Regions from separate parts of the Acidaminococcus sp. AM33-14BH genome, predicted to be linked through region 1. Evidence: a T-box and tRNA genes for the amino acid it is inferred to sense, from the RefSeq annotation. Region 1 holds a T-box; the other holds one or more tRNA genes.

Region 1 (15,781 bases):
TCAATGCCGATACGCCGCTCGGCGTAACCTTCCCCGTCATTGTGGCCGTCATAGTGATGGATGTGGTTGTGAGTAAAATAGTAGGTCAGTCCAAAAATCGGGCTGATTTGAAGTAGAACGTGAGACCCTAACTTTAGAATAGATGAAAGGGAAACGGCGCGGCTTCTCATCCACCACCAATAAGGCATGCTTGCCTCATTTTATATGGCAACATGCAGCCTTCGCTTCCCGCCTTGGCAAAGGCAGATCGATGCTGCGCACCGAGTAACTAAGGCAGAACACGAAGGCGTGTCGTTCCGGAAGGTATCGCTATCTTTCTGCCTTTTCTGCCATCAACCACTTGCAAAAAATAGGTAAAATGTAAGAGCCCTACCCCGAATCTGCGCTGATGTTCGGGGTAGGGCTTACTTGCAGGCTTATGTTTTTGGGTCTTTTGCCTTACGAGCAGGAGCAAGGCACATTTTTCGATGGTTCAAAGCCGTGAATCGCAAGACACCGCGAAGCGATTTGGCAGTAGGACCGTGTGACCAAAAAATCAATTCGGTGCCCTCCCTGAGGGCGGTTTGGTGCCGCATGTTTGGTTCTTTTTTCCTTAGCGGGGTTACTTTTACAACACAACACTGCCCTCCAGCGGCACGATGCTTGCTCTGACTCAAAATCAAAGCTTGACAGCAGCGCAGCCATGGCTGCAGCCAACAAAAAAACTCCCCTTCCCGCAGGAAGAGGAGTTTTTTACTGTTAGGTTAGATGTGGAACAGGCCGAGAAGGGCACCGCAAAGAAGGGAAATCCAGGACAGGACCCACAGTCTCGGAGCACAGAACTTCAGGAGTTCCTTGATTTCGATCCCAGCAAGACCGCAGGCGAGGAAGGTCGTTGCAGCATGCGGGGTAACGAGAACGCCGTAGTTCTTACCAATGAGCATGGCCATAGCCATATCATGGGGATCAACACCGAACTGCTGACCAACGCCGATAGCCAGCGGCAGCAGACCAAAGAAGTAGGAGTCCGTACCGAGCATCATGCCGATAGGCACAGCAAAGATACCGAAGATATCCTGCAGGTGACCGCCCAGTGCCGTCGGAACGAGAACAATGAGCATTTTGGCCATTTCCTTCATCATACCGGTCTTGGACAGAACGCCCAGGAAGACACCGGAAGCAAGAAGGATCATCGGCATGGTCAGTGCCGTGGCAGCGTGCATTTTAATGGCACGAGCCTGATCGGCTGCAGAATGGAAGTTGGCAATCAGCGCAATGGCAAGGCCAAACATGAAGGCGGCATACATCGGAATCTTAGTGAAGCAGAGCAGGCCGATAACAAAGAGGGTCAACAGTCCGTTGAACCAAATCATCTTTGGACGAGCCATGAATTCCTTATCCGCATCACTCAAAGAGTCATCGCTGCTGTTGGAGTTTTCTTCAGAAAGTTCAGCGGCTTTGCCCGTCGGAACAAGGCCAGCACCGCGGCGTTTTTCCATGACGCCCATGTAGGCGGCAAAGGCAACGAGGATAACAAGGCCTACGCCCTGAAGAGGAATGAGTTCCTGCCACAGAACGTTGACGTCAGCATTGAGGACAACGCCCGTACGAGCGACAGGACCGCCCCAAGGAAGCAGGTTCATGATAGACATGGCAGCACCGATAATGCAGACGAGCACAACGGGGCGCATGTGAAGTTTCTTGTAGATCGGCAGCATAGCCGGGATGGTGATGAGCAGCGTGGAAGCAAGGGCGCCGTCAAGGTGGGAGATAACAGCGATGAGGCTCGTTGCAACCGTAACCATGACGATGTTGGAGCCCGCTTTCTTGACGAGCCAGTTAACCATCGGATCGAAAAGACCCATATCCCCCATCATGGAGAAGTAAACGATGGAGAAAATGAACAGAACTGCCGTGGACCAGGTCTTACCAACACCAGCCTTGACGAATTCAAAGATCTGTGCCGGCGTGAACCCGCAGATCAATGCGGCAATGACCGGTACAATAACAAACAGAGGCACAGGGTTCGATTTGGAACGAATCAGTGCCGCGACGATGATGACAATCATCGCAAAGCCAACAACACCCAAAAACATGATACAACCTCCTTAAGATTCTTTAGGTCCTAGAAACCGGGCGATGTCTCGGGGGCCGTTTTATGAATTGTAGGATAATTTCTTACTGTCAAGCGATCGGAAAGTATCGTTTGAAACAGTACGCCCTTCATCTTTCCTCTGAGAAGAGAATAGCATATGACAAACTTGAAAACTAATATAAGATTTGAAATATTTTCTATAAGCTTATCCTTATGTTATGTCTATTTCCCTAGGAAGAATCAGGTGTTTCGGGTTTCGCTCTTATTTATCGAATTTAAGTTATTTTAAGAAAATTTTAAAATTAGGGATATCTAACCTTTTATTTTCAGTCATTTTCTTTTTTTTCTTCATTTTCCCGTCCCCTTTTTTGGCATCCAAGAAATCAAGAATAAGAGCGTCAAGGGGGTCCTCATGTTTTAGCTGTTTTTCCATAACACGCCGCTGTCAAAAGCGGCATGGATAAGCGCCCTATCTAAGCGTTCTTCCAAAAAAAGCTGACCCCCTTCTTTGGGGATCAGCTCATATGGTTGAAGTTTGCCGGTTAGGTCGACAGCCCTTGAAAAAGAGACTCCATACGGTAAAGGAAGATGGATAGGATGAGCAGGTCCGCACAGCCGCCAGGACTGATGTGACGGGCCACAAAATCATCGTTGAGCTTCCATACGGCAGCAAGTCCTTCTTCCGTAAAGGCCCCGCCCTTTTGTAGAATGTCCTGGGCTGCCTGTTGAGCATAGTATAGGGTTTGCCGGTCGCTCCGACTGAGGATATTCGTGTCTTCCACGCCAGCCATGAGGCGCAGGAGGGTTTCAATATAAATCTCATTGGTCCCCTTTTTTTCAGTAAAGAGTTCCCGTAAAGCCGGCAGGCCAATGGATGAAACAGCGGGGAACCCATCCATCGCTTCCCCGCGGATCCCGCGGCAGCCTTCCTTTATGTAAAGGACTTCCCCATGGGTGTGGGGATGATAGGGATCGATCTTGCGGAAGTCTTCTTCAAGGATGGGCGTCACGGTCTCCCCTACTTCCTTAAGGATGGTTTCGCCTTTGACCCTATGGTCCCGCTTCAGGGCCCGCAGCGTAAAGGCAGAGACCGTTCCTAAAGAAAAGATGATGCCTTTATGGGTATTGACGTTTCCCGTAGCCCGGAACATGGCCTTTTCCGCGGCAGCCCCCATGGGGCGCAGGGTACGAAAGAGCGCCTCACCACTTCCCGCAAAGTTCCATCCCGTTTCGGCCATGCTGAGGAGATGGGGCAGGATTGCTTCCGTGCTTTTTTTGAAGGTTTCCTGGTCCATATCATCATGAGCACCAGGATTGTCAAGGTCCACCAGACCCGGTTTGGGGGTTGCTGCCACTTCTCCCAAAAGGGCTTCTTTCATGGAATCCCGGGTATGGGAAAGGACGAAATCGGTTAGGATCCGCTCCACATTACGGATCAGGACGGGCAGGCTGTGTTTGCGGCTCCGGGCACAGCCTTTGGCGGGCTCACTGCAGACAAAGCAGCGCCGCTCAGGAAGGCCAAGTTCCTCCCGCGACAGCTTCCGTCCGTTGGTATCAAGGACATCCATATCAAAAAGACGGCCCAAACGGTCCTCATTTTCAAGGCGTGCCGCAATGTCTTTCACGGTCCCAGCGGCCCCGTCGAGGACATAGTATTTTTCATAGCCGGTCTTATAATCGATGACTTTATGAAAAAGGATGGGAATCCCTGCTCCTACAAGGGCCTTTTCCAGACGGCGTACGCCTTCTTCAAACCCTATACGGATAAGGGGCGACACCTTCTGCGGTCCAGGGATGTTCATCGTAAAAAACAGCAGCGGTTTGTGGAACCGCTCGAGGAGCTTCCGCTGAGCCAAGGCCCGACCGTCCCGAGCCCGCAGCATATCGGGGACTTCCACGCGAAGTTCCGGAGGTACAGTGAGTTTATTTTTCATTCGTCGGATTGATCCTTTCTTTTTTCCCAAGGGTCCTGATGAGTTCGATAAAGGCCCGGGCATAGGGGCTCAGGTACGCGTCTTTTCTCGTGCAGACATAGCAGTAGCGCTTATTGGCAACGCCCAGGAGCGGATAAAGGACACAGTCACCCTGCTCCATAAAATAATGGTCCAAATAGACATCCGGACAGATAAAGACAGCATCCATGGTGCTGACAAGCCGCTTCCCCACTTCGATGCTGCTGGTTTCAAGGACCAAATGAGGTTTGATGTCGTATACGTCAAAAAGGGTATCCTGGACCTTACGGACGTTATGCCCTTCTGTGATGGAAATAAAGTCTTCATTCTTTGCTTCCGTAATATGGATGGGCACACCGGGATCGATGCGCTGGGCCAGCATGGTCAGCTTGTTGGCGACCAGTACGACGTCTTCGGTCTCGACAAGTTCGTAAATGAGTTCGTCGTTTCCCGGTGACGTCGTCATGATGGCAATATCGACATCGCCGTTGAGGACGGATTTTTCCGTAATGTTGCTCCCTGCTTCCTTGATTTCCAGTTTGATGTGGGGATAGCGCTGGCGGAATACGGGCATGACCCGGGGCAGCATCTGCATTGCCCGCTGAATAGGGATTCCCAGACGCAGGGTGCCGTACCCTTCATATTGGATGTCCGAGACTTCATGAAGCAGGTTCGTACTGATGGTAATGATCTTTTTTACGGCCGCAATATACTTTTTCCCCGCTTCTGTAAGCACGATGGGTTTAGTATTGCGAAGAAAGATCGGTGCACCAAGATATTTTTCCACAGCCTTGATGGTCTGGCTCAGGGCCGGCTGTGAAACATGCATGGTCTTGGAGGCATTGGTGATGCTGCCTTCCTTGATGATTTCCATGATATACTGCGCGTGCTTCAAGTTAAGTCCCATTCTTTGCTTCTCCTGTACAGGTTAGGATGGATCATTTCTCCGTGCTCTAAAAAAGCCCTCTTAGGGCTTTGCTTTTGCTTGGTTCCGGCAGGAGAAATGCATCTCATTTAACATCATTTGGTCCCGTATTCAGAATGTTTCTTAATTTCACGTCAATTAAGAAAACAATGTCAATCGGGCCAACCCACAAGGGATGCGGGGTTTGACAATATAATAAGATTCGACTTATGGTCATTATACCATTATTTATATTAGTTTTCCAATTTTTCCTGTGCTACTATCAAGGTGTAAGACTGTAAACAGTTCTTTTCTAGAAATGAAGGAGGAATTTTCATGGAATTAAAGAAGGCAGCCATGGCTGGCACCGTTGAGTCCTCCGATGCCCAAATCACCGTTGAACCCGGTACGAATGGCATCGAACTCAATATTGAAAGCAGTGTCATCCAACAGTATGGCAGACAGATCAAGGCTGTTGTCTTGGAAACCCTGAAGAAACTCGATGTTAAAAACGCTAAGGTTTCCGTAGTTGACAAAGGTGCACTCGACTGCACGCTGAAAGCACGTGTAGAAGGCGCCGTTTTCCGCTCCATCAATGATGATCCGGATACGCCGAATCCTTGGGAGGTCTTATAATATGGCAGTGATCAATACGAACCCCAACTTCAAGCGTCTCAGAAGATCCATGATGTTCTTGAACGCTCAAAAACCGAGCCTCATCAAAGACCCGTATGTATATAAACCCGATTCCATCATGCTTGACCTGGAAGACGCCGTGGCTGAAAACCAAAAGGATGCCGCCCGCTATTCCCTGTTCCATGCCCTGAAGGAAATCGATTATCATGGCTGCGAACGCGTTGTCCGTATCAACGGCCTGGAAACTCCGCACTGGAAGGAAGATATCCGCGTCTGCGTAGCTGGCGGGGCCGATACAATTCGTATTTCCAAAACGGAATCCGCTCAAGATGTTAAACTCGTAGAAGAAGCCATCACGGCTGCTGAAAAGGAATTCCATAAGAAAGTGGGTTCTACCCTCATCATGGCCGCTATCGAATCGACGAAGGGGATCCTCAACGTCTACGATATCTGCCAGGCTTCTGACCGTCTTTTTGGTGTAGCCCTTTCCGGCGGCGACTACACCCGTGACCTGCAGACCTCCATTTCCAAGACCGGTGTCGAACTCATGGGCGCCCGTCAGCAGATGGTCATTGCTGCACGCGCTACGGGCCGTATGTGCTTTGATACGGTCTATACCGACCTGGATGACATGGAAGGCTTCCGCAAGGATGTCGAAATGATCAAGACCATGGGCTTTGACGGCAAATCCATCATCAACCCGCGTCAGATTCCGGTCTGCCACGAAGTCTTCACGCCGAACGAAAAACAGATTCGTTGGGCTGAAGCCGTTGTCCGCGAAATCGACACCAAGAAGGCGATGGGGATTGGCGTATTCACCCTGAACGGCAAGATGCTTGACGTAGCTTTCTATGATGGCGCAAAAAGAACGATCGCCCTGGCAAAAGCTGCCGGTGTTTATAAGGGGGATTTATAATATGAAGAATGCAGTAGGTAGAGAAATTCCAGAGGAAATCCTGAAAGCAACCGGTAAGGAACCGTTCCAGGGAAGCTTCTCCAAACACCTCGTTGCTTATCAGGCTGCCACCCATACGGTTGCACCTGTAATTGACCCGAGTTACAGCAAAGTTGTCGATTCCATTGAAGATGTCCTGAAAAAATGCGGCATCAAAGATGGCATGACCCTCTCCTTCCATCATCATTTCCGTGAAGGGGACTATGTTGTCAACATGGTCATGGAAGCCGTCCACAAGATGGGCATCAAAGACCTGACCATTTGCGCGACTTCCCTGGGTAAGGCCCAGACCCCGATTGTCCCGATGATCGAAGATGGCACCATCACGAACATCCAGGCTTCCGGCGTGCGCGGCAAGATTGGTGAAGCCATTTCCAACGGCAAACTGAAAGGCCTTGCCATCATGCGCGGTCACGGCGGCCGTGTCCGTGCCATCGAATCTGGTGAAGTCCATGTTGACATTGCCTTCATTGGTGCTCCTTGTGCCGATGATATGGGCAACTGCCGGGCTTTCGGCAGCGCTAACGGCAGTGACTGCGGTGTTCTCGGCTATGCAGCCGTAGATGCCCAGTATGCTGACAAAGTTGTCGTTGTCACCGATACGCTCGTTCCCTTCCCCAACGTTCCTGCTTCCATTGACATGACGAACGTTGACTACGTTGTCAAAGTTGACGCCATTGGCGATCCCAGCAAGATTGCTACGGGGGCTGCCAAACCGACAACGGACCAAAGAAAGCTCCTCATGGCCAAATACGCGGCTGATTTTATGACCTATATGCCTTGGTACAAAGATGGTTTCATCTACCAGACCGGTGTTGGCGGGGCTTCCATTGCTTCCACCAAATACCTGGCTGACCATCTGAGAAAAGATGGCATCAAGATTGGCGTAGCCATGGGCGGTATCGCTCAGCCGATCTGCGAACTGCAGCATGAAGGCCTCATCGACAAGATTGCTGATACGCAGGATTTTGATACGGCTGCCATTGAAGACATCAAGACGAACCCGAACCATTATGAAATCACGACGAGCCAGTATGCTGACCCCTTCAACAAGGGCGCTTACGTCAATAAACTGGACTTTGTCATCCTCGGTGCCCTTGAAGTTGATACGAAATTCAATGTCAACGTTGTTGTCGGCTCCGACGGTGTCATCACCGGGGCACAGGGCGGTCATCCGGATACGGCTGCCGGTGCTAAATGCACCATCGTCATTGCGCCTCTGCTTCAAGGCCGCAGCCCTGCAATCTGCACGGAATGCACGACCATCACGACGCCGGGTGAGACCGTTGACGTTGTTGTCACCGATTACGGCATTGCCATCAACCCGAAACGTACGGACATCATTGAAGCTGCCAAAGACTGCGATCTGCCGATCTGCACCATTGAAGAGCTTCGCGACAAAGCTTACGCCATGGTTGGCGAACCCGACCCCGTCCAGTTTGATGACCGCGTTGTCGGTATCATCGAAGCCCGTGACGGCTCCATCATGGATGTTGTCCGCAAAGTAAAACCTTACGAATTTAAATAATCTGTATGCTGAAAAGCCGCTCCCTTAGGGGCGGCTTTTTTTATAAGACATTAGGACCTAAGTTTGCAGCCTCTTTTCTTTTCAGTATAAAAGGGTCCCTTGCCTTATCCCCTCGTTTCAGCCTTTTCGATTATTCATTTCCCTGAACATAAAAAGAACCTGTAAAAACGAAATGTCAGCGTTCTTACAGGTTCTTCTTTTTATTTGTTACACTTTGGCTTCATCCTTGGTCAAAAATCCAAGGGCAATGATCATCGCATTGAAGATCCAGAAATATATGCCCAGCTGCAGATTAAACAAGGTATAATCCGTCATCCCTGCGACAAAGATGCCTACAAGGGACGCAATATAACCGCAGGCAAGGCCGCGGATCCAGGGCTCTGCCTCACGATGCCGGATGCTGCGGGCAAGGACCGCCAACTGATACATGATGTACAGGAAAAGGGCAAGGCCCGGAATGCCCAGCTCGGCCGCAATGTTGGTCAAAAGATTGTGGCTATGGTACATGATGACGCTGGGATCCACATAACCGAAATTATAGTCAGGGAAGGCAAATTGATAGCCGTACCAGCCCACGCCAAAAGGATGCTCCTCAATCATGGAGGTCGCACTGTCCATGTACATCAGACGCAGCTCTGCCGATGTATCCTTGATGGAAAAGATGGACATGATGCGGGCCGACAAACGGTCCCAGCCAATCCACAGGACCCCTAGTCCCCCACCGATGAAAGGCAGGAACGCTTTGTGGTAAAAAGCGCCGGCAAAGACAAAGAGGACAAAGAATAGGGCAATCCAATTGCCGCGGGAGAACGTGAGGATCAGACAAGTAATGGCAAGAAGAAAGATCACTGCAAGGGAGGCCCTTCTCTTGCCGCCTTTCAAGGGAGCAAAGAGGCCTTCACTGTAGGCCGCGGTCATGACAAGGAAACTGGCGAGGATATTGGGGTTTTCCAACGTTGAGACAGCCCGTTTGGTCATGAGCGGGAACGCGGCGTGATCGATCCATTCCGCATCCTGGATGGCAATGACACCAAAAAAGTACTGATAGATGCCGTAAAGCGCCACCAGACCGGCCGAGACCATAAAGACCTTGACAAGAAACAGGGACCGCCGGCCCGTACTGCCGTAACGCAGGACAAAATAGAATGAACCGGCCTTGAGTCCTACCACAACAATCCAGTTATAGGCGCTTAAAAAAGGCTCCTGGGACCAACAAACACTCACAGCAGATAGGAGAAAGAGCGCCCATAAGGGGCGGCTGATCTTTTTGGGAACCGTCACCTTGGGCCAGAACTGTCCCGTCTTTAGGATATTCGCAAAATTGAGCACCACCATGACGAGAAACAGGCCAATGGCAAGATTCAGATGGATCGGCAGAAGGAAAACATACGCCACAAGGAGTCCGTAAAGGATCTGGTTCAGGTTCCAAGATTCGGGAAAGATTTGTTTATGTGTCATAGGAAATCCTCTGAGAGGCCCTTTGCCTTGAAGGTGCCCACAAGATAAAGGGAGCCGCAGACAAGGACCACATCATCCGGTCCGGCCTCATGGACCGCCGTTTCGAAAGCAGTCTTGAGATCATCCATAGGAATGGCCTTTTTATGTAGGCGACGGGCAAGGACATCGGGCTTTTCGGCCCGCGTGCCGTTATCAGCAAGAACGGTATAGATCGTATCCGTATCCCGGAAGAGGATCTGGGCCACTTCGCTTACATCCTTATCCCCCATCATGCCAAAGATGAAATAACGATGGCCATGGGGATAATAGGTATCAAGGGCCCGCCGCAGAACCGTCACGCCGGAAGGATTATGGGCCCCGTCCAGGATCACGTCGGGCCGTTCATGGATAAGTTCCATGCGGCCTGGCCAGGTCGTGAGATCCATGCCCTTGAGAATCTTCTTTTCTGTAATGGCAGGGTCCTTTTTTGCCAGCACTTCCGCGGCTTTAAGGGCCACGGCAGCATTCACGATCTGATGGGCGCCGGCAAGATGGATGGTAACTTCCCGCTCACCGGAATGAAACGGATAGAGGAAGAGCTGTTCCTGCATGGATCCAGCAAGCAGGGTTGCGGAAAAATCCTCACCATAGACATAAAGAGGTGCCGATTTTTCTTCACTTGTGACCCGAATGACTTCAAGGGCACTGCCGTCAGCGGCGGTCACAACAGGAACGTGATCCTTGATGATGCCGGCCTTTTGTTCCGCAATGGCTTCAATGGTCTTTCCCAGCCGGTCCGTATGCTCCAAGGTAACGTTCGTAATGACGGAAAGCTCTGGCACAATGACGTTCGTCGAATCCCAAAGGCCGCCCATGCCGACTTCGATGACGGCATAATCCACCTTTTCCTTGGCAAAATAAAGGAAGGCCATGGCGGTAATGACTTCAAACTGGGTCGGCTGTTCGCCACCATTTTTGAGGAATGTATCGACAGCAGCCTTGGTTTCTTCCGTCACGGCAGCAAAATCCTCATCGGAAATATCAACGCCGTCGATGGACATACGCTCATTATATTTAACAAAGTGGGGCGACGTATAGCACGCCGTCTTTTTCCCCGAAGCCGTGAGGATATGGGACAGGTAGGAAGCCACGCTCCCCTTCCCGTTGGTTCCCGTTATATGGATGGTCCGGATCTTGCGTTCCGGGTGATCCAAGAGTTCCACAAGGCCCGTGATGCGTTCCATACCGAGATGGATGCCAAATTTACCAAGACTTTCGATATACTGCATCGCTTCGTTGTAGTTCATGATTCTCCTCCGGTCCCATTAAGGCAAGGACCGCGCCAGAAGGCCAGAGCAGGCTTTTCCTGCCCGGACCCAGATTGAGGTTACTGGAGTTTCTGAAGTTCCTTCAGTTGGTCTTCAAGGGCGGTAAGACGCGCCTTGACGTCTTCTTTCTTCGCTTTTTCCTTTTCCACGACCGCTTCCGGAGCTTTGGCGAGAAACCCTTCATTGGAAAGCTTGCCCTCAATGCGGGACAGTTCCTTTTTGGCCCCGTCAAGTTCCTTCGTCAGCCGCTTCATTTCCTTTTCCACGTCAATGAGACCCTTAAGGGGCAGATAGACCTTGGCGCCTGTCACAACGGCTGTCATGGCGTTTTCCGGCGCTTCGTCATTGATATCGCCCAATGTCAGCGTGTCCACCGTGCCCAAGCGTTCGACGTATTCCGGATGGCCTTCAAAGACGCTGCGGAAAGCAGGTTCCACCAAGATCGTGGCCGGCGCTTTCTTCCCAGGGGCAGCGTTTACTTCGGCCCGCATGTTGCGGATGGCTTTGATGGCATCCATCATGACCGTCATTCCGCTTTCCACGCTTTCATCCATGAGGGATTCATCCGCCACAGGCCACGGCGCAATCATGATGCTCTCCCCTTCATGGGGCAGATGCTGCCAGATTTCTTCCGTAATGAACGGCATATAAGGATGCAGCAGCTTCATGGCATCGCCCAGGACGCGGCAGAGGACGAATTGGGCCGTTGACCGTTCTTCCGGATGCTCCTTATCATAAAGGCGGGGTTTGATAAGTTCGATGTACCAGTCACAGACTTCACCCCAAATGAAATCGTAGATGAGGCGGCCGGCTTCTCCGAGTTCAAATTTTTCGAGGAAGCTTGAAACGTCCTTGATGGTGTGCTGCAGGCGGGACAGGATCCAGCGGTCAGCAAGGGTCAGAGGCGCCCGTTTAGCCGAAGCATCATACCCATCGAGGTTCATGAGGGCAAAGCGCGACGCGTTCCAGATCTTATTGGCAAAGTTTCGCGTTGCTTCGATGCGGTTCCAATAAAAACGCATATCGTTGCCCGGCGTATTGCCTGTAATGAGCATGAAGCGCAGCGTATCGGCTCCATATTTGTCAACAACTTCCAAGGGGTCAATGCCGTTACCCAGGGATTTACTCATCTTCCGGCCCTGTTCATCGCGGACAAGACCATGGATGAAGACATGCTTAAAGGGAATTTCCTTCATAAATTCCATGCCCATGGTGATCATGCGGGCAACCCAGAAGAAAATGATGTCATAGCCCGTCACCAGGACGCTCGTCGGATAAAACTGCTGCAGTTCGTCCGTCTTGTCCGGCCAGCCAAAGGTGGAAAAAGGCCATAGACCGGAACTGAACCAGGTATCAAGGGCATCTTCATCCTGATGGATGTTGTGGCTGTGGCAGTGCGGGCATTCCGTCAAATCCGTCCGGGACGCCATCTGCTTTCCGCAGTCGTCACAGTACCACACAGGGATACGGTGACCCCACCAGATCTGGCGGGAAATGCACCAGTCATGGATGTTGTCCATCCAGTTCGTATAGGTCTTCGTGAAACGGTTCGGCACAAACTGGATGCGCCCGTCTTCAACGCATTCCACGGCGGCCTTCACGAGGGGTTTCATTTTGACAAACCACTGCGTGGAAATGAGGGGTTCCACGACGTGGTGGCAGCGCTGGCAGTGACCGACAGCATGGGGCGCGTCTTCGATCTTGACGAGAAGACCCAAGTCCTTCAGGTCCTGGACGATATGCTTGCGGCATTCGTAACGGTCTTCCCCTTCGTATTTGCCGGCGTCCGCCGTCATCTTGCCGTCAAGACCGATGACCGTCAGACTGGGCAGCTTCTGGCGCTGCCCCACTTCATAGTCGTTGGGGTCATGGGCCGGCGTAATCTTTACGGCGCCCGTACCAAATTCAAGGTCAACGTATTCGTCGGCCACAATGGGGATAAGGCGGTCCATGATGGGAAGGCGAACCTGTTTTCCCACAAGGTCCTTATAGCGTTCATCCTTGGGGTTTACGGCAACGGCCGTATCGCCGGGAATGGTTTCCGGACGGCTCGTGGCAATTTGGAGATAGCGCCCGGCTTCCCCTTCGATGGGATAATTCACATACCACAGATGGCCCTCGTCATCCTGGTGTTCCACTTCAACGTCAGACAGGGCCGTACGGCAGTTGACGCACCAATTGATGATGCGCGTTCCCTTATAGATGAGGCCTTTTTCATAGAGGCTGACAAAGGCCTCACGGACAGCACGGGAAAGTCCTTCATCCATGGTAAAGCGCTGACGGTCCCAGTCGCAGGAAATGCCCAGGCTCTTGAGCTGAGTCACGATGCGGTCGCCATATTCTTCCTTCCACTGCCAGACCCGTTCCAGGAATTTTTCACGGCCCAGGTCATAGCGAGTGAGGTTTTCCTTCTTTTTCAGTTCCTCTTCCACTTTGATCTGCGTGGCAAGTCCCGCGTGGTCATACCCGGGAAGCCAGCAGGTATTGTCCCCCATCATACGATGCCAGCGCACGAGGATGTCCTGCAGGGTATTATCAAGGGCATGCCCCATGTGGAGCTTACCGGTGATGTTGGGCGGCGGAATGACCACACTGAAGGGTTTCCGGCTCTTATCGACGGGTTGATGGAAAAAGCCATGTTCCACCCAATATGTATACCATTTCTTTTCCACTGCCGCCGGGTCATAGACCTTGGGGATGTTGTTTTCTTCTGCCATACTTCCAAAAGCCTCCTTAGCCTGTAAAAAAAATAAACCCGTCCCATCAGATAGGACGAGTTCGGTCGCGGTACCACCTATTTTCCCAATTGCTTGGGCAACTTGAGGACGTAACGAGCCAAACGGGCGGGCTTACTTTGGTTCAGCACGCCAGCTCCCGGGCGACTTCAAGGGATTTTCCTAGATGCTTGCACCGGCCGCATCTTCTCTTAAAAGGAAAGGGCCCCCTACTCCTCCCGTTCAACGCTTTTTACATATATAGTTTATTTTACCAAGGAGCGCGGGGAATGTCAATCTTCCCGCAGGTTCCAAAAAAGGAACCTGCAGCTGCTGCCACAGGTTCCCTTGTGCTATTTGACGATGATCACCGGTACGGGCGACAGCTGGGCCACCTTGCTGCTCACGCTGCCCAGGAGGAATTCCTCCACGCCTGACAGACCGCGTTTACCGATGACAATGGCATCGGCACCTTTTTCCCTAGCCACGGTAACGGCCATTTCAGCGGCGTCGCCAAATTCCATGTCGAACTCGGCTGCACCAGCAAAATCCTTCAGTTTGTCCTTTGCCGTATCAAGGACCATCTTACCAATCTGGGTTGGTTTCACGCTCGTATCCTTGACGGGCTTATTGCCAACGACAATGAGCTGGTTGACTTTATTGCTCGGCACCACATGGATGACAATGAGTTCACCGCCCACAGCCTTTGCCATATCCGCCGCCGTTTCAAGAGCACGGAAACTGGTTTGGGAACCATCAATCGGAACGAGGAATTTCTTGAACATAAGACCACCCCCTAGTTACGGCGTCTTTTCTTTCCTCTGCCTATTTCACGATAAGGACAGGGACAGCGGCGTACTGCGCCACGCGGGAGCTGACGCTGCCCAAGAAAAATTCAGCGATGCCGGACAGGCCACGGCTTCCGATGACGATGGCATCTGCATGTTTGTCCTTGCTGAGTTCAATAATCCGGTCCGAGGCATGGCCCACATCCATGAGATAGTCGACCTTGCCCGTAAAGCCTTCCATCTTGGTTCTTGCCGTGTCAAGAACACTGCTGCCAATACGGGTCAACTGGTCATTTTCTGCAGCAACAGCCGTCTGGTCCAAGCTGTTGATATAAAGATCGGCACTGCTGTAAGTCTGGACGATATGAGCTACAATGAGCTCACCGTCATACTTCGCAGCCAGATCCTTTGCCGTTTCAAGGGCTCTCCAGCTCGTCGAGGAACCATCAACAGGAACTAAGATCTTCTTGAACATACACCTCTACCTCCTTACCTTAGGGGAACCTCCCTATTCCTAGCGTCAGGTACCATACCTGCTATTTGACGATGGTCACCGGACAATGGGCACTTTGGGAAACCTTTGTGCTGACACTGCCCAGGAAGAATCCGGCAAGGACGCCCATTCCGCGATTGCCCATGACGATGAGGTCCGTGTCAAGGGTCTCTGCCACTTCGCAGATTTTTTCCGCCGGATCGATATCGACATATTTCTTGAAGGTGATCCTGTCATAGCCTGATTTTCCTGCCTCCCGCTGTGCCAGTTCAAGCGGGGTCAGGCGGGCCGATTCAATCTCGTTGCCGTCCTTATCCTTCACAGCCGGTTTGATACGGCTCAGGTCGTAGGGAATATCCACATTGAGGACAACAATCTCACTTGCAAAATGTTTCCCCAACTCAATGGCAAAATTCATGGCACGCAGGGAAATATCGGACCCATCAATGGGAACCAGGATCTTTTTCATCATAGGAAACTCACCTCCATAAATACGCGGGCCGCAGTCCTTATTTTACGATGAGGACCGGCACCGAAGCATACTGGGAAACCTTGGAACTGACGCTGCCCAGGAAGAATTCGGCAATGCCGGACAGGCCGCGGCTGCCGATGACAATGGACGTGCAGGCCTTTTCCTTGCTGACAGCAATGATCCTCTCGGACGGATGACCGACTTCAAGAAGGAATTCTTTTTTGCCCTTGAAGTCCTGCATTTTTTCCTTGGCCGTTTCAAGGACGCTGTTGCCGATCTTTGTCAGTTCTTCATTACCTTGGCTGATGGTGGCCTGATCTAAGGGCACAACCAAGAGTGCAGCATTGTTATAGGGTTGAATGACATTGACAACAACCATTTCCCCACGGAATGCTTCGGCCAGTTTCTTTGCTTCTTCCATGGCTTTCCAACTCGTTTCAGACCCATCAACAGGGACCAGGATCTTCTCAAACATATAACCACCTCCAAGTGATCTGCTA
Region 2 (15,781 bases), on a different contig from region 1:
CTTTGCCAATGAAAAGGTGAATTTCCTTTTCACGCTCCCGCAAAGGTTCAATGCGATTGGCAAATAGGCGCGGTGTCTCTTCGTCAAATTTCAGCATGCCTGTAATGGCGACAGGCTGATCTTCCTCAATCTGGCTGCGGCACTCCCCATACGTACGGGGAAAGGCAATGACGCCGATGCTGCCAGTCAAATCTTCCAGCATAAAGGTCGCCATGCGCTCCCCCTTTTTCGTTGAGCGGATGCGGACACCTGTAATGAGGCCGCCAACGGTCACGCGTTCGCCGTCATGATAGTGTTCCTCCGTGCAACGGGCAATACCGGTCATGGACGAAAGGACCTTGCGGAACGCGTCCAAGGGATGGCCCGTGACGTAAAATCCGATGAGTTCCTTTTCAAGACGCAGGACTTCGTCCTTAGGGATTTCCGGCAGGTCCGGGATGGGAATGGCCGCCGCGCTCTGCCGCGTATCGCCGCCAAACAGGGAAAGCTGCCCTGTCATGCGGTCATGCTGGTCCTGGGCCGCCGCGTCAAGCGCCCGGTCCATGATGGCAAGAAGCTGCCGGCGACGGTAACCAAAGGTATCCATGGAACCGCTCTTGATGAGGTTTTCCACGACCCGCTTGTTGACCTTGGTCAGGTCTACCCGGCTGGCGAAGTCAAAAAAGTCCTTGAAAGGCCCATGGCTTTCCCGTTCCTTGAGGATAACGGCTACAGCCGTTTCCCCGACGCTCTTGATGGCGCCAAGGCCAAAGCGCACATTATCGCCATCAACGGAAAAAGCGGCTTCACTGGAATTGATGTCAGGCGGCAGGACCTTGATGCCCATATCGCGGCAGACACTGATATACCAGCTGACTTTTTCCGCCACCGTGATCACGCTGTTAAGGAAGGCCGCCATATATTCCACCGGATAATTGGCTTTAAGATACGCTGTCTGGTAGGCCACAAGGGCATAGGCAGCAGAATGGGATTTGTTGAAGCCATAACCAGCAAAGTGCTGCAGCAGGGCAAAGATTTCTTCCCCCAGCTGACGGCTGATCTGGTGCTCCCTTGCCGCGCCGGCAAGGAATTTTTCCTTCATGCTGTCAAGGAGCTTTGCCTTCTTTTTTCCCATGGCACGGCGCAGGATATCGGCTTCGCCCAAGCTGAAACCGCCGAGCACGGAGACAATCTGCATGACCTGTTCCTGATAAAGGATGACGCCGTACGTATCGGCTACAATGGGTTCCATAAGGGGATGCAGGACCCTAGCCGTGCGCTTTCCATGACGGCCGGCAATGAAGTCCTCCGCCATACCGCTTCCTAAGGGACCCGGTCGATAAAGGGCCACAAGAGGGATGAGATCGGCCATGGATTCCGGTCCCAGTTCCTTCATCAGTCGGGTCATCCCGTCTGATTCCATCTGAAAGACGGCCGCCGTATCACCTGCGCAGAGCATCTGACAAGTTTTGGGATCTTCGAGGTCAATATGGTGGATATCAAGCTTGATGCCCTGATTCTTTTCGATCATCTTCACCGTATCATCAATGACAGTGAGGGTCCGGAGCCCCAAAAGGTCCATTTTAAGAAGGCCTAAGGCCTCGGAACAGTCCTTGTCATACTGGGTACAGATATATTCATGGTCATCATCGCTTGTCGAGGTAATCTGGAGCGGGACATAATTGGTCAGTTCTCCCGGCGTAATGACAACCCCGGCCGCATGGGTCGACGTATGACGCGGCATGCCTTCGACACGGCCGGCAAAGTCCATGAGCTGGGCAATGCTGGGATCGTTCTGGACGAGCTGCTGGAGATCCCGGCTTCCTTCAAGGGCACTTTTAAGGGTTGTCCCCGGTGTGTTGGGAATAAGTTTATTGACCTGCCCGACAACGTTCAAGGGAACTTCCATCGAACGGCCTACATCCTTGATTGCCGCCTTGGCCGCCAGGGTCCCAAAGGTGACAATCTGGGCCACGTGGCTTTCTCCGTATTTACGGGCCAGATAGTCCACCACCAAATGGCGCTTCACATAACAGATATCCGTATCAATATCCGGCATGCTCACGCGTTCCGGATTAAGAAAACGTTCAAAGATGAGGTTATATTTCAAGGGATCGATGTCCGTAATGCCTGTAAGGTACGCAACAATGCTTCCGGCGGCACTGCCACGGCCCGGACCAACGGGTATATCATGGGTCCTGCAGTAATTGATGAAGTCCCAGACAATAAGGAAGTAACCTGAATAGCCCATCTGACGGATGATACCAAGTTCATAGTCCATCCGCTTTTGAGCCGATCCATCATCCTTGGGATAGCGCTCTTGAAATCCTTTGACGCAGAGCTTTTTCAGATACGCATCCATACTCGTCTCCCCTTCGGGAAGTGGGAATTCAGGAAGGAGAAGATGCCCAAATTCAAGGGTGAGATCACAGCGGTCCGCGATTTCAAGAGTATTGTCAAGAGCCTCTGCCTCATCAGGGAAAAGAGCTTCCATTTCGCTTCGGCTCTTTAGATAATAGGAGTCGTTATTAAAGCGCATGCGCTGCGGGTCAAGATAGCGGGCATTGGTCTGGATACACAGGAGGATATCCTGACCCTTGGCATCGTCCTGATGGACATAATGGAGGTCATTTGTAGCAACAAGCTTCACGTTATATTTGCGGGCCAGGTGATGGAGTTCGTCGGCCACAGCCTTTTCCTCGGGCAGACCATGATTTTGGATTTCGAGATAATAATGGTCCCTTCCAAAGATGTCAAGGTACTCAAGCATGACCTTTTCCGCCGTTTCCTTTTCGCCCCGCACGATGTGGCGGGCCACTTCTCCGGCCACACAGGCACTGAGGCAGATAAGGCCTTCATGATATTTGCGCAGGTCCTGTTTATCAATGCGCGGCTTATAGTAAAAGCCTTCAACCTGCCCAATGGAAACAAGCTTCATGAGGTTTTGGTACCCTGTCCGATTCTCAGCAAGAAGGATCAGATGATAGAGCTTGCCGCGGGCCTCCATATTCTTTACGGTGTGGGAACCGCTTGTAATATAGACTTCGCAGCCAATAATGGGCTTGATTCCCTGCTTGACGCATTCCTGATAGAATTCGATGGCACCATACATGACACCATGATCGGTAATGGCAAGGGCCGGCATTCCCAGCTCCTTGGCATAACTGACAAGATCCGGAATCCGGCAGGCCCCATCAAGGAGGCTGAACTGCGTATGGGTATGGAGATGGACAAATTGATCCATAAGGGACTCCTTATCAATAAAAAACAGGAAGATGCCGCAAAATCGCGCAGCACCTTCCCTAGCTCAAACGGATGATGCAGAAAAGTACGGGACTTTCCTTATTTCAGATAGATGAGTCCCGCCACTTGGAGCAACATGATGAGAGGGACACCAAAGCGGAACTTTATATGCTGCGTCTTGTGCCGAAAGCGTTTCATCCCGCCAAAGGCCCCCATTCCGCCGCCAAAGACGACAAGAAGGAGCAGGACCTTTTCGGGAACGCGCCATTTATTATGGATGGCACAGTACTTATCATAGGCGTAGATGAAGAAGGCCGCCACATTGATGACAGCAAGATACGCCAAAAACAGCGGCTGGTCGAGGATGGCTCGCATGACGGTTTATCCTTTCCGCGCTGCGCGCTCACCAATCACGCGGGCGGCGTAGACACCGGATGCACTCGCCTGGGAAAGGCCGCGAGTAATGCCCGCGCCGTCGCCGATGGCAAAGAAATTGGGCAGCTGGGTTTCCAGGTTGCCATCAAGTTCCAGACGGGAACTATAAAACTTGACCTCTACACCGTAAAGAAGCGTATCATCATTGGCCGTTCCTGGGGCAACCTTATCGAGCGCGTAAATCATTTCAATGATGTTGTCCAAATGCCGCTTTGGCAGGACAAGGCTCAAATCGCCGGGCACGGCGTTCAAGGTCGGTCGAAGAAAACTCTTGCTGAGACGATGGGCATTGGTTCGGCGGCCCTTGACCAAATCCCCGAAGCGCTGGACAAGGACGCCGCCGCCCAGCATATTTGACAGGGAAGCGATGTGTTTTCCGTAGCGGTGCGGTTCCTTGAAAGGTTCCGTGAACTTGTTGCTCACAAGAAGGGCAAAGTTTGTATTGCCGCTGTTGCGGGCCGGATCACTGAAGGAGTGCCCGTTGACCGTAACGATTCCATCCGTATTTTCTGCAACGACATACCCATTGGGATTCATGCAGAAAGTGCGGACCCTGTCGCCATACTGCTTGGTTGTATATACGAGTTTGGCTTCATAGACTTCATTTGTGATATCTTCAAAGACCTGAGCCGGCACTTCGACACGGACACCGACATCAACTTGGTTGTTTGTCAGGTCAAGTCCCAACTGTTCACATTCCTTGCTGAACCATTCGGCACCGGCGCGGCCCGGAGCACCAATGAGGTAAGTGCAGTCCACCGGTTCTTCCTGCCCTTTGATGAGGAGGCGATAGCCATCCTCTTTTTTTTCAATATGGGCCACCTGGGTATCGCAGCTGATTTCAATGCCATGAGCCAAAAGGAAACGGTAGATGCTTCCCATCAGGAGGCGGTTGTTATCGGTCCCCAAATGACGGACCTTCGCGTTGAGCAGATGCAGGTCATAGCCCAGCGCTTTTTTCCCAATGCGACAGTTCTTTGTGGAAAAGACTTCCCCCGGCGCGCCGTGGCGGCAGTTGATTTCATCGACATAATCAATGAGTTCCATGACGGTCTTTTTCGGCAGGTAATCACTCAGCCAGCCGCCAAATTCCGTCGTAAAGTTATATTTGCCGTCAGAAAAGGCGCCGGCCCCGCCAAAGCCGCGCATAATGCTGCAGGGCGTGCAGCGGACACACTGTTCGGTCTTTCCTGCAATGATGGGACAGTTGCGGAAATCAATGGCATGCCCTTCTTCAAGGATCACCACTTTTATATCGGGGTATTTCAGGGCAAATTCATAAGCGGCATAAATTGCCGCAGGACCGCCGCCAATGATCGCTACATCTCTTTTCATTTCTTGAACACCTCTTTGTCATTGACCGTATTGAAAATAATGGAAGAAATCTGATTGATGGTCTTCATGGTTTCATCCTTGCGAAGGGCTTTATCCGTCATGATGACAAGGATGTATTTTTCCTTGGCATAAATGATGCCCCCTGCGTTTTGGACGCGGCCCTCACTGGTTGAGACCTGGGCAAGGCGCAGTTTCTTCGGAAGCAGGGCACCTAAAAGCTGCCGATCATTCTGTTTTTCCATGAGTCCCAACAGATAGGCATCCAGTTCCTTGGAAACACAGGTTCCTTCATAGAGCCTTGTTAGGAGCGTGACCATATCATTGACAGAGGTATAGGAAATGGTTTCACTTTTTTCCTTGTCCTCAGCCGTTTCTTCCGTTTTTACAAGATCGGGGCTCCCCAAAATGGTGTCTGCATACCCTTTTTTAAGAAGGTACGCATTGATTTCATCCCATCCGATAAGGCGCACGAGTTCATAAAGAGCGGTTTCATCCTGATCGAGCATCATGTCTTCCAAAAGGATGCGGACGGAAACCTTACTCCCCGGCTTGATTTTGGAAAGAGCCGGGCTCTTTTCGCGTAGTGCCTTGGCTGACACGGTGACCGTCTCATCAAGGGACAGATTGCCTTCTTTCACCGCATCCAGGAGCGCCGCTGCAACGTAAGGCCGGATGAGTCCTCCAGCTGGCATCTTTCCCGAAAAGTTATAGAAGACCTCTCCCGTATCGAGGGATTTATAATAGACAGAGCTCGTTGCCCCCGACTGGGCAATGACATTATTAAGAAAAGTATAAGGCAGCTTTGTATCCTTATCATGGACAAGTTGGGATTCCTGTTTTTCAATTTCCTTTTTCTGGGCAATATATTTAGGGCTCTGATGAATGAGATGAAAGGATACCCCACCCACAAGAAGCAGGAGTAAAAGACACAAAAGAATCCGCTTGTTGATACTCATAAGATTTCCATAACCCCCTGGTTTTGTTTGAGCCATCCTTCCCGTACTTTTCGGTCAGGAAGATAGCTTTCTACGTAAGACCAAAAGACGCGGTCATGATGCATGGAAAAAAGATGACACAATTCATGGACAACCACATACTCCACCGCTGACGGCGTGCAAAAAACAAGATGCCAATTAAAGCGCAGATGTCCCCGGCTGCTGCATGAACCCCACCGTGTCCGTGCCTTGGATAAAGAAAAGGGCGGTGCGGGAAGCTGCATAAGGGCAGCGTAACGGCTGACAAGGCGCTGTAAAAACTCCTTTAAAAGCCCGCACAAATAGCGCTGCAGGTCCACCTTTGCCGCAGTCACAGGAAAAAAGAGTTCCCCGCTTGTTTCCTTGAAGGAAATGCCATTTTCTTCCGTCATGCGAAGCGTCACGTTCCTTCCCAAGATAGGAAGGGTCTCCCCTTCCCTCAGAGTAAGGGCTCCGTAGCGGGCGCGGCGGCGGCGCATCCTCGCGGCGTGCGTCTCAATCCATTCCTTTTTTTCCGCTACAAAACGATCAATATATATTTTTGGCGTCCCGTAAGGGGCCCGCACGATGAGCTGACCGTCCCGGTCGATTTCAAGGGCAAGGGTCCTTCGGCGTGAAAAAACAAGTTTTGAAGATACCATAGCCATTCTATTATAACACAATGTCCTTCCTGAAACGGGAAAAATATTTTAGCAGCGCTGTGACTCCGTCAGGAAAAAAGCTCTGTTCTAGGCGTCAGAAACATGATTCCAAGACCTTTTGGGAGGCAAAAAAGACCCTCCGCCCAACGTAACGGAAGGTTTTGAAAAAGCTTTTTTAGAAGAAGCAAGCCCAACATATCAGTTGGATCAGGTACGGTTCAGCTATCTTCTTCATTTTTTATGGGACGCACTTCAACAACAATTTCCTTCACGCGGTGGGCATCCGTCTTCGTCACCGTTACATGGAGATTCTTTTCGTCAAAGGAAGCCCCTTTTTCGGGAATTTCGCCCAGACGCTCAATGACCCATCCGCTGATGGAATTATTTTCCAGGCCATAGACAGCATTATCAAGGTCCAGGTAGCGGAAAAGATCAAAGAGGTTCGCGTTTTGTCCATTGGAATCGCAGTTAACAAGATACGTATGTTGGGCAATCTTGCGGAAAGATGAAGTCATGCGGTCATGTTCATCCCAAATCTCACCGACCAATTCTTCAACAATGTCCTCGGTTGTCACAAGGCCGTCAATGGTCCCATAACTATCGACAACAATAGCCATTTCCACCTTGGCCTTCTGCAAGTTTTGAATGACAAGGCCAATTTTTGTCGAAGTATGGACAAAAACCACAGGCTTCAGGATGGTCTTGAGGTCAAAATCGGGATCTTTGAGATAGGACGCGTAAAAATCACGGGCATGGACGGCCCCGATGATTTCACTGTAGTCGTCCTTAAAAACGGGAAGACGGGAGAATCCTTTTGTTGAAAAAATGGCAAGGGCCGCTTTGTTCCCCTCAGAAATATCGATGGCTTCAATGTCGACACGAGGCGTCATGATCTCCCGAACACGGATATCACTGAATTCAATGGCTGACTTGATGCGCAGGCTGTCCGCTTTCTTGATGAAGCCCCCTGTTTCCACTTCATCAACCATGAGCATGAGTTCCTCTTCCGTAGCAGAACGAGGGGGCATCTTGGAAGCATAGCGTCCCATGGCCTTTTTGACGATACGGAACAAAAAGGTAAAGGGAATAAATAGGAGGACGAGGACGGAAAGGAGCCGCGCCGATTTCATGGCATATTTTTCAGGTTGATCCTTAGCGAGGTCTTTAGGAATGATTTCTCCAAAGATCAGGATGATGACTGTCGTCAGCACCGTAGCAAGGGCAAGGCCCGAAGCTCCCATATAGGCTGTTGAGACGGCAGCAGCCAAGGAGGCCGCAGCAATGTTGACGACATTATTGCCAATCAGGATGGTCGTGAGCGTCCGGTCAAAACTGTCAAGGAGTTTCATCACGATGCTCGCCCGTTTATCACCCGTGCGGGCGATATTCTTGAGCCGCAGTTTGTTGCTTCCGGTCAGCGCGGTTTCCGCCGCTGAAAAAAACGCCGAAAAAAAGATAAAAAGAACAAGGATCAGGGCAAGGATCCCTGATGGGATTTCAAGATTTTCCAAAGTGACACTTCCTTTTAGGATGATGATTCCCCTTATTATAGAAAAAGTGGGAAGCAAGGTCAAATCAGGAGCCTGCCGTCATCAGCCAAAGGCATGGGTCAAAAGACCGTCCTTGAGGGCCTCTACCGTAGCAGCAAGCCCAAGAGGATGAGCAGCGGCAAGCTCCGTTTCCTTTCCGTAGCCGTAGGTTACCCCTACACAGTCGATGCCTATCTTGCGGGCACCTTCAACATCATAGGCCGTATCCCCCACCATGAGGACGCGTTCCTTTGTCTTTTGAAGGCCAAGCCGGTTCAGGACCTCTGCGATGACTGCACTTTTGGTTCGTCGGGAGGCATCGAAGGAAGCACCGCCAATTTCCCGAAAATAAGGCGTAAGGCCAAAATGATCGGTAATGTGACGCACAAAAACTTCCGGTTTGGCCGATGCCGTAGCAAGCAGGAACCCCGCCTCATCAAGCGCCTCCAATAGGTCCGTAATGCCTGGGTACAGTTCATTTTCAAAGATGCCAATTGCAGTGTAGCGTTTCCGGTACAGGGCTGTCGCCTCAAGGGCCATGGCTTCGGTAAACCCAGGAAGGGTCAGGAAAGAATCGACAAGGGGCGGTCCGATGAAATAAAAAAGGTCCTTTTTCGCAGGTACCGGCATGCCTAGTTCCCTGAGCGCATATTGGACGCAGCGGATGATTCCCTCCTCCGATTTCGTGAGGGTTCCGTCAAGATCAAAGAATATCACGTCTTTCATAGGTACGTTCCTTTCAAGAAAGGGGCAGGGCCCCATCAAAGTGACAGGAAAACGGGGCTGCAGCAGTGCCGCAGTCCCGTCAGCAAAAGCAAAGGTCCTATCTATTCTACCATTTTTTCTCTAAAATGACACTCCATAGAATGCCTTCCCGCAGTTTCTGCTGCCGGCTGTGGCGCCTATGCGCTGTCTGGACGGCTTTTTGAGCTTCTCTCAGGTCCTCCTGGTTCGGGACTAACTGAACGCTGGGTTTTAGCTCCTCAAGGCTTTCTTTGAGGGGACCGCGGTCCTTACTTTCCGCAAGGACTGCCGCCGCTCCATCACAAGGAACGGGGGCTTCATGCGGCCGCTTTTTTGACCTTATCCGCAGAGGCCGCTTTTCCTTGAGGACAGGACGCTTTTTTCGCGCAATGAGGTGTGCATTGGAAAAAACGATAAAAGCGAGGAAGATAAAGAAAATGAAATGATCCATGCGGCGGCCTCCTTACTCTTCACTTGGATGATCCACTCCCTGCAGGGGCTCACCGCCTGCAATCTGCTCCCTCATGGCCGTATCGGCATTGATGTTCTTCATGCGGTAATAGTCCATGACACCCAGGTGTCCTTCACGCAGGGCGGACGCCAGGGCAGCCGGAACTTCAGCCTGGGCTTCGACGACCTTGGCCTTCATTTCCTGCGTATAGGCACGCATTTCCTGTTCCTTGGCCACAGCCATAGCCCTCCGTTCTTCCGCTTTTGCCTGGGCAATGTTCTTATCGGCTTCGGCCTGGTCTGTCATGAGCTGGGCACCAATATTGCGTCCCACATCAACATCGGCAATATCAATGGAAAGGATTTCAAAAGCTGAGCCAGCATCAAGTCCCTTGCTAAGGACCGTGCGGGAAATATGATCCGGGTTTTCGAGGACGTCCGTATGCTCTTCCGAGGAACCTACCGTGGTGACAATGCCTTCTCCGACTCGGGCAATGATGGTCGATTCCCCGGCACCGCCAACAAGGCGGTCAATATTGGCACGAACCGTAACACGGGCCCGAACCTTAAGTTCAATCCCATTTTTGGCTACGGCTGAAATCAACGGGGTTTCAATGACTTTCGGATTGACGCTCATCTGCACGGCTTCCAGGACGTCGCGTCCAGCTAGGTCAATGGCGGCAGCCCGTTCAAAGGTAAGGGGGATGGCAGCCCGTTCCGCTGCAATGAGGGCATCAACAACGCGGTCCACGTCCCCACCGGCAAGATAATGGGCTTCAAGTTGATCCACATTGACATCAAGACCGGCTTTATTGGCCTTCACCAGGGGCAGGACAATCTTTGAGGGCACAACACGGCGCAGCCGCATCCCAACAAGGGTAAAGATTCCCACGTTGACCCCGGCGGCAAGAGCGGACACCCAAAGACCAAGGGGCACAAAGTGCAGAAAGAGGACAATGAGGACAAAAAGAATCAGGACAACGAAGGAACTGCTCAATAAAGCAATCATGGGACCTCCTTTTCAACAACGAGCTGCCGTGAACTGACGGCAATGACTTTGACCGGTGTGCCGGCCTCATAGAATTCCCCGCGGGTCATGGCATCATAAGGCTCCCCGTGGATTGCGACGCGTCCGGATGGGCGCAGGGGCGTTTCCGCCGTTCCCGTCTGTCCCACCATCTGGGGTAGGCGTTCAGTGGCTTCATAGCCTTTATCGGCGGTAAAGCGCAGTCCTAAGGTAATGCGGCGGCCAATGCGGCTGTGCGGGCCTTTGTGAAAGAACCAATAGCCTAGGACAAGGGTCAAAAAAAGCAGGGCACCGACAATGAAAAGCGCCTGTCCCCCACCGCCAAGATAGAGAAAGAGAGCGGCCAAGAGGGAGAAAAGACCGGTCACGCCAAAAATCCCAAATCCGGGAATTGCAGCTTCTACCATGAGCAAGACGACGCCGATTAGAAGAAACGTCATAAACATAAGGAATCCCTCCTTTTATCAGAGGCGTTTACCTCTATATTCTACAACATACGGGAAATTCCTTTTTTAAGCAGCAAAAAAGACCTCTGGAATCATCCAAAGGTCTTATTCTCGGGAGTTGGTGGGCGCTAACAGGATCGAACTGCTGACATTCTGCTTGTAAGGCAGACGCTCTCCCAGCTGAGCTAAGCGCCCATCAAAGTTGGTGACCGGAGGGGGAATCGAACCCCCGATACCGCCGTGAAAGGGCGGTGTCTTAACCGCTTGACCATCCGGCCAAAAAAAATGGTGATCCGCCAGAGGATCGAACTCTGGACACCCTGATTAAGAGTCAGGTGCTCTACCAGCTGAGCTAGCGGACCACGTCAGTCACTGAAAAGTGACTACTCGTATATAATACAGCATGAGGTCATTTTATGCAAGTACTTTTTTTCTTTTTTTGAAAAAAATTTTTACAGGGTCTTGCTGGATTCCCTATGGACAAAACGTCCCTTCTCCTCCCCTTCAAAGGAGCCTTTTCAAAAGAAAACAGGATACCGTCCCCAAAAACGAAACGATACCCTGCTTTATGATTCATTTATTTGTGAGTGCCGCGGCTGCGCAGCTTGATCCACAAGGGACCAGCCAGGAAGGTCGACGTATAGAACCCACTGCTAAAGCCAACAAGCATAGCAAAAGAAAAGTTCCGAATCGTCTCCCCACCAAACAGGAAGATGGCAATGACGGCAAAAAGGGTCGTCGCCGACGTATAGATGGAACGGTTCATCGTCTGCCAGATTGAATTATCCACCATATCCCCCAAGCTTTCGCTGCGGCGGTGAGTATGGAGGTTTTCCCGGATCCGGTCAAAAATAACAATCGTTCCGTTAATGGAGTAGCCAACCACCGTAAGGAGCGCCGCCACAAAGGACGAATCCATTTCAAGCTGCAGAAGGGAGAACCAACTGAGCGTGACCATGACGTCGATGATAAGGGCGATAATGGCGGCAAAGGCAAAGTTATGCTCAAAGCGGATCGTGATGTAGATGATCATGAGCACCCAGCTGAGAGCAACGGCGCCCATAGCCGATTTTACAAGGTCGCGGCCTACCGTGGCCCCGACGTTTTCCACACGCAGGACCTCATTGGGTCCCAGCCGATTAGTCATGTCCGTCATGGTCTCAACGCGCTGGTCATCACTGATGATGCCCGTACGGATGAGGACGGACTGGCTTTCTTCGGTTTGCTGTCCATCCATACTGCCCAACTGGATGATACTGCTGCCCAGCTTATGGTCTGAAAGGACATCACGGACCTCACTTACGGTTACAGGGTTCTCGAACTTCACATCAATGATGCTGCCGCCCGTGAAATCAATACCGAGATTGAAGCCCCTTGTGAGCATGGACACAACGCCCACCAAAAGGAAGATCAGGGAAATGGAAAAGAAGACCTTCGCTTTTTTCACAATGGAAAAGTGCTTCATTTTTCCACCTCCTTATCTTTTTTCGGAAGGCTGGCTCCATAGAAGAAAGGATTCTTCGTAAATTGGCTGCCAACCAAGGCGTTCAAGATGAACTTCGTAACCGTAATGGCCGTAAACATACTGATGAGGACACCTAAGGCCAACGTCACGGCAAATCCACGGATGGGGCCTGTGCCAAGATAGAACAGCACGGCAGCGGCCATGATGGTCGTCACATTGGAGTCCATAATGGTTACAAAGGCACGGGAAAAACCGGCATTTACGGCTGCGCGCAAGGTCTTGCCCGCTTTCAGTTCTTCCTTGAAGCGTTCAAAGATAAGGACGTTGGCATCGACCGCCATCCCAATGGAAAGAATGATCCCCGCGATTCCCGGAAGGGTCAGGGTGGCATTGAGGCCTTTCATGACGGCAAGGACGAGGAGCGTATAAAGAAGCAGCACAACGTCAGCAATGAACCCAGACAGGCGGTAAAAGAGCAGCATGAAGATAAAGACGCCAGCAACCCCAATGGCAAATGCCTTGACGCTCTTATCCTTGGAATCCTGGCCCAAGGTCGGACCGACGGTGCGGTTTTCCACCACTTCGAGCTTGATGGGAAGGGATCCACTGCGGAGCAAGATAGCCAGATGTTCAGCTTCCTGGGCATTTTGGGAACCCGTAATCTGGGCATTTCCGCCCGTAATCGGTTCACTGACACGAGGCGCTGTCAGGACCTTGCCATCCAGCAGGATGGCAATCTGGTTGCCTACATTCTTTGCGGTCAGTTCGGCAAACTTCTTGGCTCCTTCCTCATTGAACTGAAGGGTAACGACAGGACGGCCCGACTGATCGGCACTTGCCTTGGAATCTTTCAGGTCCTTACCAGTCAGGACCGTATTGCCTTCCATGTCCTTGAATTCAAGCATAGCCGTTTTGCCAAGCATGGCAATGGCCTGTTCCGGGTCCTTGACGCCCGGGAGCTCAACAATGATCCGGTCCCGGCCCTGACGCTGGATGACCGGTTCCGTGAGGCCGAGTTCGTTGACACGGCGCTCAATGATGCTGATGGAACGGTTCATGGCATCATCATCAACTTTGGCTTCCGGTGTATCTTCGGCTTGAAGGACAACATGGGTCCCTCCCTGAAGGTCAAGGCCCTGTTTGACAGAAAGCGCCAAAGGCTTGACTAGGAGCGCAAAGCAGATGATAATGGCCAACACTGACACAATCAGCTTGATCCGATTTTTCTGCTGCAAGATAAAGTTCCTCCTTGATGGATTGCAAATTTTTGCGGATGCCTGGCATCCAAGAAAAAAGACAAGGGACCCACAAAAAGGCACAAGGCCCTTTCATGGCTCCGGTTGAGCGCGGTCCCTCCCCTGTTATGAGGCTTATTTACACACCCTAAGTGCTTTTTCCGTCACAAGATAGCGGATTTTGAAGTCATGGGCCTGAGTCGGCAGTTCTGGAAGGACCTGGACCTCATTGGCAACACCCATGGCAACCCCTTTCGTGCAGCGGGGCAGGAAACGATCATAGAATCCTTTGCCCTTTCCCAAGCGGTCGCCGTGTTCCGTAAAGGCCGCACCAGGAACAAGGATAAGGTCAATATCCTCAGGGCTGATGACCTCGACCGGCTCCTGCGGAGTACGGATGCCATACATATCCTTTGCCAGTTTCTTTAAGGTTACAAGGCGAACAGCCTGCATATGGCCATCAAGGTCCAAGATCTGGGGGACACAGACTGTCTTTCCCATATTAAGGGCTGTCTGCATCGCCTGGTCGACGGAAACTTCCTTTCCTGCCATGGCAAGATACCCCATAATGACCTTTCCTTCTAGAAATAAGCGGCTCACAGAAATGTGGCTGTTGATTTCTTTATTGAACTTATTCAGTTCGCGCTGATTGAGCCTGGCGCGTCTTTCTTCGACTTCCTTACGGACTGTGCGCTTATCCATCTTATTTGGAAGCCTCGGAAGCAGCCGTTTCCTTCGCCTCTTCAGCAGCGTCTGCTTTGGTTTCTTCTACTTTTTCTTCTGCTTTTGCTTCTGATTTTTCTTCTTTTGCAGCCTTCTGCAGTTCCGTAGTGATAACGGTCCCGACAGCAGCGCGGCGAATCCAGATTTCAACGTCTTCCGCGACCTTGATGCGGATGCGGTCATCCTTGATTTTGGCAATTTCGCCAAAGATGCCGCCAATGGTGACAATCCGCGTGCCCACTTTCAGGGAATCGAGCATATTGGCGCGCTTTTTCTGATCACGCTTCTGCGGGCGGTAGATCATGAAATAGAAAATCACACCCATAAGGATAAAAGGCCAAGCCATTTGTACAACGTTTTCCATCTTTTACTTACCTCCTACTGGTTCTTTGGTATTGGTCTAAGAACGCCGCCCTAAATTCAGGGAACGTATCATTAGCAATGGCACTGCGCATGTCCTCTGCAAATTTTAACAGAAAACGCAGATTATGTATAGATAAAAGGCGCATGGCAAGAAGTTCTTCCGATTTAAAAAGGTGCCGGATGTAGGCTCTTGAGAAGTGACGGCAGGTATAGCAGTCACAGCCTTCTTCAATAGGTCGGAAGTCCTCCCTGAATTCAAGATTTTTGAGGACGAGCCGCCCCGACCGGACCATAGCCGTTCCATTGCGCGCGACCCGCGTCGGATAGACACAGTCAAACATATCGACGCCTAGGTTCACCCCTTCCACGAGGCAGTCCGGCGTGCCAACGCCCATCAAATAACGGGCCTTGTTTTTCGGCAGGTACTGTGTCGTCTTGCCCAAGATGTCATACATCAGCTCGTGGGGCTCGCCGACACTGAGACCGCCAATAGCCATGCCGGCAAAGTCAAGTTCTGACAAGGCTTCGGCACTGTACTTGCGCAGTTCTGGGTACATACCGCCTTGAACGATGCCAAACAGGCCTTGGTCATCCCGCGTCTTTGCGGCAAGACAGCGCTTTGCCCAGCGTGTCGTTCGCTCCGTCGACTTTTTGGCATAGTCAAAATCAGCCGGATAAGGAATACATTCATCAAAGGCCATGATGATGTCGGCCCCGATGTCTTCCTGGGCCTTCATGGCCACTTCCGGACTCAGGAACTGCTTGGATCCATCAATATGGGAACGGAAGGTCACCCCGTCTTCCGTAATCTTACGGATGGCACCAAGGCTAAAGACCTGGAAGCCGCCGCTGTCCGTCAGCATGCCTCGTTCATAGTTCATGAAGCGGTGGATGCCGCCGGCCTTACGGATAAGCTCCGTCCCAGGCCGCAGGAACAGGTGGTAGGTATTGGACAGGATGACTTGGCTTTTCATGTCGTAAAGTTCTTCCGGCGTAAGCGTCTTGACTGTTGCCTGGGTCCCAACGGGCATGAACATCGGGGTATCAAAGGTACCGTGAGGCGTATGAAGCTTGCCCAAGCGGGCACCGCTCCGGGGATCTTCCTTGATGAGTTCGAAGTAAACAGCGTGCATAAAGACTCCTTTATCAATCTTTGATGAACATGGCGTCGCCAAAACTGAAGAAACGATAT

What was found. The T-box of region 1 lies ahead of DW817_RS00655 (valine--tRNA ligase). A T-box ahead of a tRNA ligase gene usually reads a tRNA of that ligase, here a tRNA-Val.
Region 2: it has a tRNA-Val gene. The T-box ahead of DW817_RS00655 (valine--tRNA ligase) is inferred to sense a tRNA for this amino acid. The anticodon was not compared.

The regions. Positions count from the first base shown of each region.
Region 1 is NZ_QTNG01000001.1:121,507-137,287, reverse strand. Features, by position in the region: gene cytX (putative hydroxymethylpyrimidine transporter CytX) at 1-116, shown strand, start outside; gene DW817_RS00695 (CitMHS family transporter) at 744-2,075, opposite strand; gene DW817_RS10570 (hypothetical protein) at 2,355-2,507, opposite strand; gene citG (triphosphoribosyl-dephospho-CoA synthase CitG) at 2,617-4,008, opposite strand; gene DW817_RS00685 (LysR family transcriptional regulator) at 3,998-4,933, opposite strand; gene citD (citrate lyase acyl carrier protein) at 5,267-5,566, shown strand; gene DW817_RS00675 (aldolase/citrate lyase family protein) at 5,568-6,482, shown strand; gene citF (citrate lyase subunit alpha) at 6,484-8,049, shown strand; gene DW817_RS00665 (O-antigen ligase) at 8,257-9,507, opposite strand; gene DW817_RS00660 (folylpolyglutamate synthase/dihydrofolate synthase family protein) at 9,504-10,793, opposite strand; gene DW817_RS00655 (valine--tRNA ligase) at 10,874-13,531, opposite strand; T-box leader at 13,580-13,784, opposite strand; gene DW817_RS00650 (universal stress protein) at 13,882-14,313, opposite strand; gene DW817_RS00645 (universal stress protein) at 14,354-14,791, opposite strand; gene DW817_RS00640 (universal stress protein) at 14,853-15,281, opposite strand; gene DW817_RS00635 (universal stress protein) at 15,319-15,756, opposite strand.
Region 2 is NZ_QTNG01000007.1:74,414-90,194, forward strand. Features, by position in the region: gene DW817_RS06500 (DNA polymerase III subunit alpha) at 1-3,223, opposite strand, end outside; gene DW817_RS06505 (DUF1294 domain-containing protein) at 3,322-3,597, opposite strand; gene DW817_RS06510 (NAD(P)/FAD-dependent oxidoreductase) at 3,604-4,992, opposite strand; gene DW817_RS06515 (serine hydrolase) at 4,989-5,948, opposite strand; gene DW817_RS06520 (M48 family metallopeptidase) at 5,945-6,607, opposite strand; gene DW817_RS06525 (HlyC/CorC family transporter) at 6,826-8,118, opposite strand; gene DW817_RS06530 (HAD-IA family hydrolase) at 8,200-8,862, opposite strand; gene DW817_RS06535 (hypothetical protein) at 8,969-9,331, opposite strand; gene floA (flotillin-like protein FloA) at 9,344-10,339, opposite strand; gene DW817_RS06545 (NfeD family protein) at 10,336-10,803, opposite strand; tRNA gene DW817_RS06550 (tRNA-Val) at 10,923-10,998, opposite strand; tRNA gene DW817_RS06555 (tRNA-Glu) at 11,007-11,081, opposite strand; tRNA gene DW817_RS06560 (tRNA-Lys) at 11,090-11,165, opposite strand; gene secF (protein translocase subunit SecF) at 11,381-12,268, opposite strand; gene secD (protein translocase subunit SecD) at 12,265-13,503, opposite strand; gene DW817_RS06575 (5-formyltetrahydrofolate cyclo-ligase) at 13,639-14,205, opposite strand; gene yajC (preprotein translocase subunit YajC) at 14,207-14,590, opposite strand; gene tgt (tRNA guanosine(34) transglycosylase Tgt) at 14,598-15,722, opposite strand; gene queA (tRNA preQ1(34) S-adenosylmethionine ribosyltransferase-isomerase QueA) at 15,736-15,781, opposite strand, start outside.